DNA from 2 places in the Pseudomonas sp. H2_A10 genome. Region 1 is predicted to be linked to the other one. Evidence: riboswitches for the same ligand, from Rfam matches in the RefSeq annotation. Region 1 holds a riboswitch; the other holds the start of a gene.
The links. Region 1 has a riboswitch for cobalamin ahead of cobW (cobalamin biosynthesis protein CobW). Riboswitches for the same ligand answer to the same signal wherever they lie in the genome.

Region 2: linked by a shared signal. The riboswitch ahead of cobO (cob(I)yrinic acid a,c-diamide adenosyltransferase) and the one ahead of cobW (cobalamin biosynthesis protein CobW) in region 1 are both predicted to bind cobalamin.

The regions. Positions count from the first base shown of each region.
Region 1 is NZ_CP162821.1:3,513,729-3,521,337, forward strand. Features, by position in the region: gene nfuA (Fe-S biogenesis protein NfuA) at 1-162, shown strand, start outside; gene cobM (precorrin-4 C(11)-methyltransferase) at 339-1,085, opposite strand; gene AB4O23_RS16410 (cobalamin biosynthesis protein) at 1,156-1,548, opposite strand; gene AB4O23_RS16415 (CbtA family protein) at 1,545-2,249, opposite strand; gene AB4O23_RS16420 (CbtB domain-containing protein) at 2,261-2,449, opposite strand; cobalamin riboswitch at 2,547-2,751, opposite strand; cobalamin riboswitch at 2,794-2,992, shown strand; gene cobW (cobalamin biosynthesis protein CobW) at 3,087-4,148, shown strand; partial or broken gene cobN (cobaltochelatase subunit CobN) at 4,152-7,609, shown strand, end outside.
Region 2 is NZ_CP162821.1:2,577,318-2,584,926, forward strand. Features, by position in the region: gene hda (DnaA regulatory inactivator Hda) at 1-284, shown strand, start outside; gene AB4O23_RS12035 (C40 family peptidase) at 494-1,123, shown strand; gene AB4O23_RS12040 (C40 family peptidase) at 1,268-1,807, shown strand; cobalamin riboswitch at 1,905-2,150, shown strand; gene cobO (cob(I)yrinic acid a,c-diamide adenosyltransferase) at 2,230-2,841, shown strand; gene AB4O23_RS12050 (cobyrinate a,c-diamide synthase) at 2,838-4,166, shown strand; gene bluB (5,6-dimethylbenzimidazole synthase) at 4,163-4,813, shown strand; gene cbiB (adenosylcobinamide-phosphate synthase CbiB) at 4,810-5,718, shown strand; gene cobD (threonine-phosphate decarboxylase CobD) at 5,711-6,700, shown strand; gene AB4O23_RS12070 (cobyric acid synthase) at 6,697-7,609, shown strand, end outside.

The sequences.
Region 1 (7,609 bases):
GGCATCGCTGTCCTCAAGTTCGGCGGCGGCTGCCAAGGCTGCGGCCAGGCCGACGTGACCTTGCGTGAAGGCATCGAGCGCACCTTGCTCGAGCGTATTCCGGAGCTCAAGGGTGTACGTGACGTGACCGACCATACGCAGAAAGAAAACGCCTACTACTGAGTAAGGCGTTCACTGCGAAAATAAAAAACGGCGCCCCGTGAGCGCCGTTTTTTATACTTTTAATTCAGTGGGTTACGTTGTTTATCTCAGACGGAAGATTAGGTGTGGGGCTTGCTTCCGATAGCGGTGCCTCAGTCGCCTCGACCGCTGGCTGATACACGCATCTGGTAAAAAAGCTAAGGTCGATAAAGATGCGCATGCCCAGCCCGATACAGCGATGACTCGCTGAAACTGTCATTGGCCAGCACCCGACCCACCACAATCAGCGCCGTGCGCCGAAAGCCCTTGGCGGCGACTTTGCCGGCGATATCAGCGAGCGTGCCGACCGCCCAATCCTGGTCCGGCCACGTCGCGCGGTGCACCACGGCAATCGGGCAATCCGCGCCGTAATGCGGCAACAGCTCGGTGACGATCTTTTCCAGATGATTGACCCCCAGGTGAATCGCCATGGTCGTGCCGTGGCGGGCCAGGCTGTCGAAGTCTTCGCCGACCGGCATGCTGGTTTTATCGGCGTAGCGCGTCAGGATCACGCTTTGGGCGATGTCCGGCAGGGTCAGTTCGGCCTCCAGCAACGCAGCGCAGGCCGCCACTGCGGTGACGCCGGGGATGATCTGGAAGGGAATGTCCCATTCGCGCAACTGGCGGATTTGCTCGCCAATCGCGCCGTACAGGCTCGGGTCGCCGGAATGCACACGTGCCACGTCCTGGCCTTTGGCATGGGCGGCCTTGATCAGGTCGATGATTTGCTCCAGGTGCAATTCGGCGCTGTTGACCACCTGTTCCGCCTGATGGCCGTCCAATACCGCTGCGGGCACCAGGGAGCCGGCGTAAATGATCACCGGGCAACTGCGGATCAACCGTTGGCCCTTGATGGTAATCAATTCCGGGTCGCCGGGGCCGGCGCCGATGAAGTAGACGGTCATGGAGAGTTCCTGTCGAAAAACGGGCGAGCATGAAGGATGCTCATGATCGGAAAGCGCGATTATCGGGATTTTAGCCGGCGCAGGCCAACGCAAAGGTGGCCTGGGCGGTTTTCCGGCGGGTGATCAACAAGCGGGCAGGGCCGCCGCAGAGCTGTTCGGCCAGGGCCAGGGCGGCGCTTTCGGCGATGCCGTAACAGCCGGTATGGGCGAAGGCAACTGCGGATTTATGGCTCAGCCGCGCTTCATAAACGGCCAGTTGCCCGGCGCTGAAGCACCGCAAGGGCAGGTCGAGCCATCGGGCCAGGGCGAGTAGCCCCGGCTCGTTTTGTTTACGGTCGATGCTGGCCAGTGCCGTGACACGGTGACGCTCGATGCCGCCCTCGGCGAGGGCCGCATCAAACAGGCTCAACAGGGTGGCTGCATCACAACCGCGCTGGCAGCCCAGGCCGACCACGTAGGTCATGCCGAGTAGCGATCATCGCGGTTGCGACGGAACAGCCAGGCGCTGATCAGGCCCAGGGCCAGCCAGAACGCCATATTGGTCAGCTGCGAGGCGATCTTGAACTGCGCCTCCAGGGCTTGCGGCGCGAGCATTGAATGCACTAGCGGCTGCGGCGCGCCGAGTATGTGCGGCACCGCGAGGATGGCTGCGCCCAGCACTTTGAGCAGCCCATTGCGGCCGAAAACGATCAGCGCAATACCGGCGGCAGTAGAGGCGGCGGTGCCGATCCACCATGCCTGGCGTAGCGCCAAGTCAGCGGCGGCAGTGCCCGGCAACTCCGGTGGCAGGCCGAGGGTTGGCGCCAGCACAAAGGTCGCGTAACCCGCCAGGCCCCACAGCAGGCCCTGGGCGGTGCGAGTCGGCGTGCGCAAGGTGTAAAGGCCAGCCAGCATCAGCGCAAAACCGACGGCTACCACCAGGTTGGCGCCCGTGGTCGAGAGCACGCGCTGCCAGCCGTCTTCCGGCTCCCAGGCTTCGGCGTCATGGGTGTGCGCGGCAGCGCCGGCGGCGTGCTCATGCACAACCTCTGTGGCGGCCGGGGCTTTTTCAAAGGTTTCCCCCTGCAGAATCAGCGGGGCAACCCAGAAGCTTTGCAGCAGGGTCAGCAGCAGGGCGGCCAACAGGCCGCTGAACCCTGCGGTTTGCGCAATACGCTTGATCATGTCGGCAGGTCTCAATGGCACGGGAACGCGGCGCTGTGGCGGGTATCGTGGGCAGCGTTGTGCACCGCCTCAATGTGCGAGAAACCGGCGAAATACACCAGGCACGCACCGAGGATCGACGCGCCGATAGCGGCGCTCAGGCGTTGGCTCAGGGTGGAGGTGCTGCTGGCGGTGTGCGAGGTGCTGCTGATGATCGACATGGCGCGTCCCTTTCAGGTGTCAGGGTGAAACGAGCGCATGAAAACCCCGCGAGCCAGGCCCACAGGGTTCTGAACAGCGCCCGCCCACCGCGGGTTTGTTATCTGAAGTTTTCGGGCCGGTCTCCGGGCTTGCGAGGGACACTGGGTCTAGAAAGCATCGCCTTCCCATGCCGTACAGGCACAGTGGATCTGACGCTTCGCTCGCTTACCGTTGCGGGGGCAGCACCGGACTTGCCATACGGATATGACGTACCGGTTTCCCGTTTCACCCTGTGAAGGGCACCCGAAACAAGGCTTGTAGGAAAGCATGCAGAGCGGCGGTAGTCAAATTGACCGAGCCCCTGTAGCCTTGCACCCTTCGAGGTTCTTCGGCCCAGGCCGAAGCTAAGAAGGGAACGCGGTTCAAGCCGCGGCTGCCCCCGCAACTGTGAAGGGTTTACCGACTGCCATGCCACTGCCGATCAGGCGGGAAGGCGCAGCCGGCGCCGGTCGTACGGCCCGCAAGCCCCAAGCCAGGAGACCTGCCTCGCAACCGATTTTCCAATTCAACCGGGCGGGGTGATCCGGTGACGAAATCCGCTGCTGCGCGCTGTCGCAGGGCCAATCGTCCCGTATGCCCGCCCCAAAAGGGCATCCGATGAAAACACTGGCCAAACTTCCCGTCACCATCGTTACCGGCTTCCTCGGCTCGGGCAAAACCACCTTGCTGCGCCATATGCTCGACAACGCCCAGGGCCGTCGTATCGCGGTGATCGTCAACGAATTCGGCGAGCTGGGTATCGACGGTGAAATCCTCAAGCAGTGCTCCATCGGTTGCACCGAAGAAGAAGCCAACGGCCGTGTCTACGAATTGGCCAACGGCTGCCTGTGCTGCACGGTGCAGGAAGAGTTCTTCCCGGTGATGCGCGAACTGGTGGCCCGTCGTGGCGACCTCGACCATATCCTCATCGAAACCTCGGGCCTGGCCCTGCCAAAACCGCTGGTGCAAGCGTTCCAGTGGCCGGAAATCCGCAGCGCCTGCACGGTTGACGCGGTGATCACCGTGGTCGACAGCCCGGCCGTGGCCGCCGGCACCTTTGCCGCGTTCCCGGACCAGGTCGACGCCCAGCGCAAACTCGACCCGAACCTGGACCACGAGTCGCCGCTGCACGAGCTGTTCGCCGACCAACTGGCCAGCGCCGACCTGGTCATCCTCAACAAGTGCGACCTGATCAGCCCTGAAGACCTGGCCCGCGTGCGCCTGGAAGTCGCCGAAGAGCTGCCGCCGGCCGTCAAGGTCATTGAAGCGAGCAGCGGTCGCCTGCCGCTCGACGTGCTGATCGGCCTGGGTGCCGGCTCCGAGGAGCACATCGATGGTCGCCACAGCCATCACGATCACCACCATGAAGGCGAAGACGATCACGACCACGATGCGTTTGATTCGATCTCCATCGACCTGCCGCAAGCCGACGAAGCGCTGCTGCTCGACGCCCTGACCCAACTGGTGGTGCAACACGGCATCCTGCGCATCAAAGGGTTCGCCGCGATCCCCAACAAGCCGATGCGCCTGCTGATCCAGGGCGTGGGCACGCGTTTTGACAAGCATTTCGACCGCGCCTGGGGCGCAGACGAAGCGCGCATTACGCGCCTGGTGCTGATCGGCCAGGAGCTGGATGCCGCCGCCCTTGAAGCGCAATTGCGCGCCGCGCTCAGCGCTTAACCCATGCACCTGCTCAGGACTCAGCCCGGTGGTTTCGTCGCGGACGACAATATTGCCGACCTTGGTCAAACCCCCGCCGAACTGGTGATCCTGTGTAGCGGCGATTCGAGCCTGGCGCTGCTGGCCGAAGCGGCGCAGCAACTGCCCGAGGATTACCCCAGCCTGCGCCTGGCCAACCCGATGCAGGTGCAGAACCACGCCTCGGTCGACCTCTACGTTGACGAAGTGCTGCGCCACGCCAAGGTCATCCTGATTTCGTTGCATGGCGGCATCGCTTATTGGCGTTACGGCATCGAACGTCTGGTGGCGTTGGCCGAGCGCGGCGTCACGCTGATCCTGGTGCCGGGCGATGATCGTCCCGACCCCGAACTCAGTGGTCTCAGCACGGTCAACGCCGAGCAACGCGAGCGCCTGTGGCAATTTCTGCGTCAGGGCGGCTTGGGCAATGCGCTGGATTTCTATCGCTGCCTGGCCAGCGGTTATCTGGGCCGTGATTACCCGTGGGCCGAGCCGCAACCCCTGGCGCGCACCGCGATCTATCACCCGCGTAAAGCCAACGCCCGGCTCAATGACTGGCAGGCCGATTGGCATGCCGAACGGCCCGTGGTCGCGGTGTTGTTCTACCGTTCGCATTTGCAGGCGGCGAATACCGGTTTTATCGACGTGTTCTGCCAACGCTTGCAGGTGGCGGGCCTGAACCCGTTGCCGATGGCGGTGGCCAGCCTGAAAGAGCCCGGTTGCCTGACGGTGGTCGAGGACCTGCTGGACGAGGTCGGCGCGGCGCTGATTCTCAACACCACCGGCTTTGCTCAATCAAGCCCCGAAGCTCCGCACCTGCGCCCGTTTCGCCGCAATATCCCGGTGATCCAGGCCATTTGCGCCCAAGACAACAGGCCCGGCTGGCAGGCCAGCGAACAGGGCCTGGGCCCGCGCGATTTGGCCATGCACATCGCTTTGCCGGAGCTGGATGGGCGCATCATCAGCCGCCCCATCAGCTTCAAAGACCTGGCCTGGCGCAGCGAGCGTAGCCAGTCGGACGTGGTGTGCTACCGCGCAGCGCCCGAGCGCATGGATTTTGTCGCCGAACTGGCACGGCGCTGGGTCGAGTTGGCGCGGGTACCGAATGCAGACAAGCGCATCGCGCTGATCCTTGCCAATTACCCGACCCGCGACGGGCGCATCGGCAACGGTGTGGGCCTGGACACCCCGGCGGCGGCGCTGAATATCCTGCGGGCGCTGCAAGCCGAAGGGTATTCGCTGCCGGATGCATTGCCGGACAGCGGCACGGCATTGATCCATGAGCTGCTCGGTGGCGTCACCAATGATCTGGACAGCCTTGACCTGCGCCCTTGCCATCAAAGCCTGGGCCTGGATGACTACGAGGCGATGTTCCTGCGCTTGCCCGAGGCCAATCGCCAGGCCGTGCTGGAGCGCTGGGGTACGCCCCACAACGACCCGATGTTTCGGGATGGCCGCCTGATGATTGCCGGGCTGCGCCTGGGCCTGACTTTTGTCGGCATTCAACCGGCGCGGGGTTACCAGGTGGATGCCAGTGCGGTGTACCACGACCCGGACCTGGTGCCGCCGCATGGTTACCTGGCGTTCTATTTTTGGTTGCGCCACACCTACGGCGCCCATGGCGTGATCCACGTGGGCAAGCACGGTAACCTCGAGTGGCTGCCGGGCAAGGGCGTGGGCTTGTCGGAAAACTGCTGGCCCGACGTGCTGCTGGGGCCGCTGCCGAATATCTACCCGTTTATCGTCAACGATCCGGGCGAGGGCGCCCAGGCCAAGCGGCGCACCCAGGCGGTGATCATCGACCACCTGATGCCGCCGCTGACCCGCGCCGAAACCTATGGCCCGCTGCGTAACCTGGAGCTGTTGGCGGACGAGTACTACGAAGCTCAATTGCTCGACCCGCGCCGCGCCCGTGAGCTGCAAAAAGACATTCTCAAGCTGGTGCGCGAAACCCGTATCGACCAGGAGCTTGAACTGGACGGCGACGCCGATGCCGATGCCGCCATCTGGCTGCCGCGCCTGGACACCTACCTGTGTGACTTGAAGGAGTCGCAGATCCGCGACGGCCTGCATATCTTTGGCGAGTCGCCCCAAGGCCGTCTGCGCATTGATACCTTGCTGGCCTTGCTGCGTATTCCCCGTGGGGATGGCCGTGGCCCGCAATCGAGCGTGCTGCGGGTGTTGGCCAAGGCGTTCGAGCTGGGCTTCGACCCGCTGGACTGCGCCCTGGCCGAGCCCTGGACCGGACGCCGCCCGGGCGTGTTGCAAAAGATCGATACGCAACTGTGGCGTACCGCCGGTGATACTCGCGAGCGCCTGGAGTTGTACGCCGCGCGCTTGATCGAACAGGCGCTGGAAGGCCCGGTGGAGCAGTTGCAAGCGCCCGGTTGGGAGGATGTGAACGCGGTGATCGAAAGCCTGCGCAGCGTCGTGGCCCCGCGCCTGGATGCCTGCGGCCCCGCCGAAATGCGCGGCCTGCTGGACGCCCTGGGTGGTCGTTTCGTACCCGCGGGGCCGAGCGGCGCGCCGAGTCGCGGGCGCCTGGATGTACTGCCCACGGGGCGCAATTTTTTCACGGTCGACGTGCGCAACCTGCCCACCACCACGGCATGGCGTATCGGTTTTCAGTCGGCCAACCTGGTTCTTGAGCGGCACTTGCAGGATCACGGCGACCACCTGCGCCAACTCGACCTCGTCGGTGTGGGGCACAGCCACCATGCGTACCGGCGGCGACGATATCGCTCAGGCCATGGCGCTGATGGGCGTGCGTCCGGTCTGGGCCACGGGCAGCCAGCGAGTGGACGACTTTGAAATCCTGCCGATCAGCCTGCTCGACCGCCCGCGTGTCGATGTGACGCTGCGCGTGTCCGGGTTTTTCCGCGATGCGTTCGCCAACCTGATCCGCCTGTTCGATGCGGCGGTGCAAGCGGTGGCTGCCCTGGATGAACCGGATGACATGAACCCGTTGGCCGCCAAGGTGCGCAGCGAGCGCGAAGCCTTGCGTTTGTCGGGCCTGGACGAAGACGCGGCCGCGAAACAGGCCGGCTGGCGTATTTTCGGCGCCAAGCCCGGTGCCTATGGCGCGGGCGTGCAAGGGGCGATTGACGGCCGCCTGTGGCAAAGCCGCGAGGATCTGGCCGAGGTCTATCTGAACTGGGGCGGTTACGCTTACGGTGGTTCCGACGAGGGCACCGCCGCCCGTGGGCAATTTGCCCAACGCCTGAGCCAGGTGCAGGCTGTGCTGCAAAATCAGGACAACCGCGAGCATGACCTGCTCGACTCCAACGATTACTACCAATTCCAGGGCGGCATGCTCGCCGCCGTGGAGACCCTGAGCGGCGACAAGGCCGCCAGCTACCATGGCGACCATAGCCAGCCGGACCTGCCGAAGATCCGCACCTTGAAGGAAGAGCTGAACCGGGTGATCCGTTCCCGCGCGGCGA
Region 2 (7,609 bases), 940 kb from region 1:
CTCGGGAATTGCCGGTCAAGTTGGCCGACCTCAAGTCACGCCTGACCCTGGCGCTGATCTTCCAGATGCGCCCCCTGTCCGACGAAGACAAGCTGCGCGCCCTGCAATTGCGTGCATCCCGTCGTGGCCTGCACCTCACCGACGAAGTGGGGCACTTTATCCTCACCCGCGGTACCCGCAGCATGAGCGCCTTGTTCGATTTGCTTGAGCAGCTCGATCAGGCCTCTTTGCAGGCGCAACGAAAATTGACGATCCCTTTTCTCAAAGAGACGTTGGGTTGGTAACACGTTGATTTGTCACGATTCGGCACTTTTCAGGCGCCAGAAAACCTACGTCTGAGCCCGGCGGGCTACGCATTTACGTCATTAATTGGAATCAGGGCTTAGATGTCACGGTCCAATCGCGAAGTCACATAGCGCACGATTGAATTTGCAAATCGATGTGATAGAGGGCATAGTCTCGGCTTCTTTACACATCAGCCACGGTCGTGCCCATGCTAAATCGCTTCGCACCCCTCGTGCCTCTCGCACTCGTTACCCTGTTGTTTGGTTGCGCCTCCCACCCTCAACAAGTGGCAGAGCAGCAGAAGCCTCAACAACAGTCCCAGGCAAAATTCGTCGCTGCGCAGTCTGCTTCCGTTTATGAAGAAGAGCTGGCAACCGAGAAAGAACTGGCCGATTTCTCCGGCAACAAGCCTTACCAGCTTCCAGTTCTGGCCGACAGTATCCTAGAACGCGGCATGTCCCTGATCGGTACCCGTTACCGTTTCGGAGGTACCTCCGAAGCCGGTTTCGATTGCAGCGGTTTTATCGGCTATCTGTTTCGCGAAGAAGCCGGCATGAACCTGCCACGCTCCACGCGCGAAATGATCAACGTGAAAGCACCGTTGGTCGCACGCAACAACCTCAAGCCCGGTGATCTGCTTTTCTTCAGTACGGCAGGCCGTGGTCGTGTCAGTCACGCCGGTATCTACTTGGGTGACAACCAGTTTATCCACTCCAGCAGCCGTCGCAGTGGCGGTGTGCGAGTCGACAGCCTGGGTGACAGCTACTGGAGCAAAACCTTCATCGAAGCCAAGCGCGCACTCGCCATGGCCCCGACTACGGTTACCGCCAGTAAGTAAACTTAAAGTGATACTTGAAGTTTGACGCGTAAGCGCTAGAATCCCTGGATATTGTTGTAACCCGTTCGCGCGAGCTTTGCTTGCGCGTTCTGGTTTTCAGCGTTCGGCAGCGAAAGCCGCATCCAGACCAGGATTGTTCTGCACATGTCGACCTCGGCCCGCCTGATTCTAATTGTTTGCGCCGCGCTTCTCAGCGCCTGCGCCAGCCGCACACCGCCGCCCGCGCCCATCGCGGTCAAGCCCAAGCCGGTGTTCAATTATTCCACCCAGAACTTTTCGCCTGCTGCCGAAGACGTGCTCTTTCGTGCGCTGGGCCTGGTCGGCACGCCTTATCGCTGGGGCGGTAACACGCCAGACTCCGGTTTTGATTGCAGCGGTCTGATCGGCTTCGTCTACCGCGACGCCGCCGGCATTTCCCTGCCACGCACCACGCGCGAGCTGATCGTGATGCGCGCCCAGGATGTGAGCGAGCAGAACCTGCAAACCGGCGACCTATTGTTCTTCGCCACCGGTGGTGGCTCGCAGGTCAGCCATGCTGGGATCTACGTGGGTGAAGGTCGCTTTGTCCATGCGCCGCAAACCGGTGGCACGGTGAAACTGGACACCCTGTCCAAAGCGTATTGGCAGAATGCTTACCTGAGTGCCAAGCGCGTATTGCCGGGCAATCTGGCGCGTAATCCTTAGAATCAATGCCACGTTGCACGCTTAAAGCTGCAAGACGGCGCAATGCCTGCTTGTAGCTTTAGGCTTGACGCTTGCAGCTAGCCCTCCAACCCACTAACCTTCGCCGCTTGTTCCAGGTGCTCTGTGACCCGTGGGTCGACAGAGTGAAACAGGGAAGCCGGTGAGTGAGCGCGCTTATACACAGCGCCGCCGCAATTCCGGCGCTGCCCCCGCAACGGTAAATGAGTCAAGACCCTGCATTGAGCCACTGTATCGCTCGCGATATGGGAAGGCGCAGCGTCGACCTGTTCGCTTCAGAACGCCACTCATGAGCCCGGAGACCGGCCAGGATCATCCAACAGCATCACGGTGGGCGATGCTTGGCTGTCTGTTTTTTCTTTTCCCTGCCCGCCGTTTTTGTTCAGCCCCAACGGAGAGCTGCCATGACCGATACCCCCGACCGCGATGAACGCCACCTGGCACGCATGCTGCGCAAAAAAGCCGTGATCGACGAGCGCATCGCCAATTCACCCAATGAATGCGGCTTGCTATTGGTGCTCACCGGTAATGGCAAAGGCAAGAGCAGCTCGGCATTCGGCATGCTCGCCCGCGCCATGGGCCATGGCATGCAGTGCGGCGTGGTGCAGTTCATCAAGGGGCGTAACAGTACCGGCGAAGAATTGTTTTTCCGCCGTTTCCCCGAGCAAGTGCGCTTTCACGTGATGGGCGAAGGCTTCACTTGGGAAACCCAGGACCGGCAGCGCGATATTGCCGCCGCCGAAGCCGCCTGGGCCGTGTCGCGCCAATTACTGCAAGACCCGTCCATTGGCCTGGTGGTGCTGGATGAGCTCAATATTGCCCTCAAGCATGGCTACCTCGACCTCGATCATGTTCTGAGCGACCTGCAAGCCCGCCCACCGATGCAACACGTGGTCGTCACCGGCCGTGGCGCCAAGCCCGAGTTGATCGAAATGGGCGACACCGTCACTGAAATGGGCATGCTCAAGCATGCGTTCCAGGCCGGTATCAAGGCACAGAAGGGCGTCGAACTGTGAACCCGCCCCGTCATTGCCCGGCTGTATTGATCGCCGCTCCGGCGTCCGGCCAGGGCAAAACCACCGTCACCGCCGCGCTCGCCCGTTTGCATCGCAACCTGGGGCGCAACGTGCGCGTGTTCAAATGCGGCCCGGACTTTCTGGACCCGATGATCCATGAGCGCGCCAGCGGTGCGCCGGTTTATCAATTGGACATGTGGATGGTGGGCGAGCAGGAAAGTCGCCGCTTGTTGTGGGAAGCGGCGGGGGAGGCGGACCTGATCCTGATCGAGGGCGTGATGGGCCTGTTCGACGGCACGCCGTCCAGCGCCGACCTGGCGCGGCACTTCGGCGTGCCGGTGTTGGGCGTGATCGACGGCACCGCCATGGCCCAGACCTTTGGCGCGCTGGCATTGGGCCTGGCGCGCTATCAGCCGGACCTGCCGTTTGCCGGGGTACTGGCCAACCGCGTCGGCACGCTGCGCCATGCGCAGTTGCTCGAAGGCAGCCTCACCGAAGGCCTGCGCTGGTACGGCGCGTTGTCACGTGAGACCGGTATCGAGCTGCCCAGCCGTCACCTGGGGCTGGTGCAGGCCAGCGAATTGAATGATCTCGATGTGCGCCTGGACGCCGCCGCCCAGGCCCTGGGCAGCAGTTGCGAAGTCGCGCTGCCGCCGCCGGTGGCCTTCGCCGCACCGCAGGTGATCGAGGCGGAGCCATTGCTCAAGGGCGTGCGCATCGCCGTCGCCCGTGACGAAGCCTTCGCGTTCACCTACGGCGCCAGCCTCGACCTGCTGCGAGCGATGGGGGCTCAGTTGAGCTTCTTTTCGCCGATCCATGATCACGCACTGCCCGACGCCGACAGCCTCTATCTGCCCGGTGGTTACCCGGAACTGCACCACCAGGCGCTGTCGGAAAATACCCCTATGCTCGCTGCCATCCGCGCCCACCACGCCGCCGGCAAGCCGTTGCTCGCCGAATGCGGCGGCATGCTCTACCTGCTGGACTCGCTCACCGACGTCGACGGCAACCGTGCCGAACTGCTCGGCCTTTTACCGGGCGATGCGGTGATGCAAAAGAAACTCGCGGCCCTGGCCCTGCAAAGCGTCGAACTGCCGGAAGGCGTGTTGCGTGGGCACACGTATCACCATTCCCTGACCAGCACCGAGTGCCAGCCGATTGCCCGTGGCCTGAGCCCTAACGGTGGGCGCGGTGCCGAGGCGGTTTACCGACAGGGGCGGATGACAGCCTCTTATGTGCACTTTTATTTCCCATCGAACCCATCAGCGGTCGCCGCCTTGTTTGCACCCAATGTGGGAGGGGGCTTGCCCTCGATAGGGCCATGACCGACAACGCATTTGCCCCGGCCGACCGCGACGCCGTCTACCGCGCCATCGCCGAGCGCCGCGACATGCGCCACTTCAGCGGCGGTACGGTGGCTCCCGAATTGCTTCATCGCCTGCTCCAGGCCGCGCATCAGGCACCCAGTGTGGGTTTGATGCAGCCGTGGCGTTTTATCCGCATCAGCGACCGCCACCTGCGTGGGCAAATCCAGCAAGTGGTCGAAGAAGAGCGCGTGCGCACCGCCCAAGCCCTGGGCGAACGTTCCGATGAATTCATGAAGCTCAAGGTCGAAGGCATTCACGACTGCGCTGAAGTACTGGTGGCGGCGTTGATGGATGATCGCGAGCGGCACATTTTCGGCCGCCGTACCTTGCCGGAAATGGACATGGCTTCGCTGTCCTGTGCGATCCAGAATCTATGGCTGGCTGCCCGTGTCGAAGGGCTGGGCATGGGCTGGGTATCGTTGTTCGACCCCCAGGCCCTGGCCGATCTGCTGGGCCTGCCGCCCGGCGCCAAACCCCTGGCCGTGCTGTGCCTGGGGCCGGTGGCCGAATTCTATCCGGCACCGATGTTGCAGCTCGAAGGCTGGGCCGAACCGCGGCCGCTGAAAGACATGTTGTATGAGAATACGTGGGGAGCGAGTCAATGAGTGTGGCCTTGCTGTGTGTCGCCGGGGTGGCGTTGGATGCGCTGCTGGGTGAACCCAGGCGTCGGCATCCGCTGGTGGCGTTCGGCAATTTTGCCGGGCGCATCGAGCAACGCTTCAATAGCGGTGGCCGTGGCTGGCGCAGCCATGGCGTGACGGCATGGTTTATCGCCGTGGTGCCGTTGACGCTGCTGGCCACCGCGCTGTCGTGGGCGCCCTATATCGGGTGGGCGCTGGAGATTCTGGCGCTGTACTGTGCCCTCGGCATGCGCAGCCTGGGTGAACATGTACTGCCTGTCGCCCAGGCGTTGCGCAGCGATGACCTGGATGAAGCGCGCACGCGGGTGAGTTACCTGGTGAGCCGCCAGACCAGCGAGCTGGACAGCACCGAAGTAGCCCGTGCCGCCACCGAATCGGTGCTCGAAAACGGCAGTGATGCGGTGTTTGCCGCGTTGTTCTGGTTCGTGGTCGCTGGCGTACCGGGGGTGGTGCTCTACCGTTTGAGCAATACCCTCGACGCCATGTGGGGCTATCGCAATGAGCGCTTCGAACGCTTTGGCTGGGCGGCGGCGAAAATCGACGACGTACTGAACTACATTCCTGCGCGCCTGGTGGCCTTGACCTACGCGGTGCTGGGCAAAACCGCCCTGGCGCTCAAATGCTGGCGTACCCAGGGGCCGACATGGGACAGCCCCAACGCGGGGCCGGTGATGGCGTCCGGGGCCGGCGCACTGGGCGTCGAATTGGGCGGTGCGGCGATTTATCACGGCGAGCTGCACCAGCGCCCGCCATTGGGCGAAGGCCCGGCGGCGGATGCCGATTCAATCGAACGAGGCTGGCAACTGGTGCAGCGCGGCGTTTGGCTGTGGCTGCTGATCCTATGCGCGGGGGCGCAATTCTATGCTTGAACACGGTGGTCGGCTGCGCAAAGCGTCGGTTCAATACGGGATTGCCGAGGCCAACTGGCTGGATCTCTCCAGCGGCCTTGCGCCCTGGCCCTGGCCGATCCCCGAGATACCGCTACGCGCTTGGGCGCGCCTGCCGGAAACCGACGACGGCCTGGAGCAGGCCGCCGGCGAGTATTACGGCGCGGCGCACGTGTTGCCGGTGCCCGGTTCCCAGGCGGCGATCCAGTTGCTGCCACGCCTGCGCCGTGCGGGCAAGGTCGGCGTGTTATCGCCGTGCTACGCCGAACACGCCGAAGCTTGGCGCCGCGCGGGTTACGTGGTGCGTGAGGTGCAGGAGCAGGAAGTCGACTTTTTCCTCGATGGCCTCGATGTGCTGGTGGTGGTCAACCCCAACAACCCCACCGGTCTGAGCCTCAGCCCGCAGCGCCTGCTGGATTGGCACACGCGGCTGGCCCAGCGCGGCGGCTGGCTGGTGGTGGACGAAGCGTTTATGGACGTGACCCCGCAATTGAGCCTGGCGAGCCAGGCCCATCAGGTTGGCCTGATTGTACTGCGCTCGTTCGGCAAGTTTTTCGGCCTGGCGGGTGTACGGCTGGGCTTTGTGCTGGCCGAGCGCCGGCTGCTCAAGTTGCTCGCCGAGCAGGTCGGGCCGTGGGCGGTCAGTGGGCCGACGCGGGTGCTTGGCCAAGCGTGCCTGCGCGACACCGCCGGCCACGCGCACCAGCGCGCCCGGTGCCTGGAGGCCGGCCGGCGCTTGTTCGAGTTGCTGCAACGCCATGGCTTTGAACCGCAGGGCGGCTGCGCCTTGTTCCAATGGTTGATCACTCCGCATGCCGAACGCATGCACGAATTCATGGCCCAGCGCGGCATTCTGCTGCGCCTGTTTGTGCACGACAGCAGCCTGCGCTTCGGCCTGCCCGACACCGAGGTCGATTGGCTGCGCCTCGACGCGGCGCTGGCTGCCTATAAGGACGCTGCATGAGTACGCTGATGGTGCAAGGCACCACCTCCGATGCGGGTAAAAGCACCCTGGTGACTGCGCTGTGCCGTTGGCTGGTGCGCCAAGGCATTGCAGTGGCACCGTTCAAACCGCAGAACATGGCGCTCAACAGTGCGGTGACCGCCGAAGGCGGCGAAATAGGCCGCGCCCAGGCGGTGCAGGCCCAGGCGGCCAACCTGGCGCCGCATACCGATATGAACCCGGTGCTGCTCAAACCCAACAGCGACACCGGCTCCCAAGTGATCATCCATGGCCGTGCGGTCACCAGCATGAACGCGGTGGCCTATCACGACTACAAAGCCATCGCGATGCAAGCGGTGCTGGCTTCCCACTCGCGCTTGAGCCAGGCCTACCCGGTGGTGATGGTGGAAGGGGCGGGGTCGCCGGCAGAGATCAACCTGCGCGCCAACGACATCGCCAATATGGGCTTCGCCGAGGCGGTGGATTGCCCGGTGTTGTTGATCGCCGATATCAATCGGGGCGGGGTGTTCGCCCATTTGGTCGGCACGCTGGAGTTGCTCTCACCCAGCGAACAGGCGCGGGTCAAAGGCTTCATCATCAACCGTTTTCGCGGTGATATCGCGCTGCTGCAGCCTGGCCTCGATTGGCTGCAAGCGCGTACCGGCAAACCGGTAGTGGGCGTATTGCCGTACGTGATGGACCTGCACCTGGAAGCCGAAGACGGCATTGACCATCGCCAGATCGACAAGGCCGCGCAGGTACTCAAGGTGGTGGTCCCGGTGTTGCCGCGCATCAGCAACCATACGGATTTCGACCCGCTGCGCCTGCATCCCCAAGTGGATCTGCAGTTCGTCGGGCCGGGCCAACCTATACCCGCCGCCGACCTGATTATCCTGCCGGGCTCGAAAAGCGTGCGCAGCGATCTGGCGT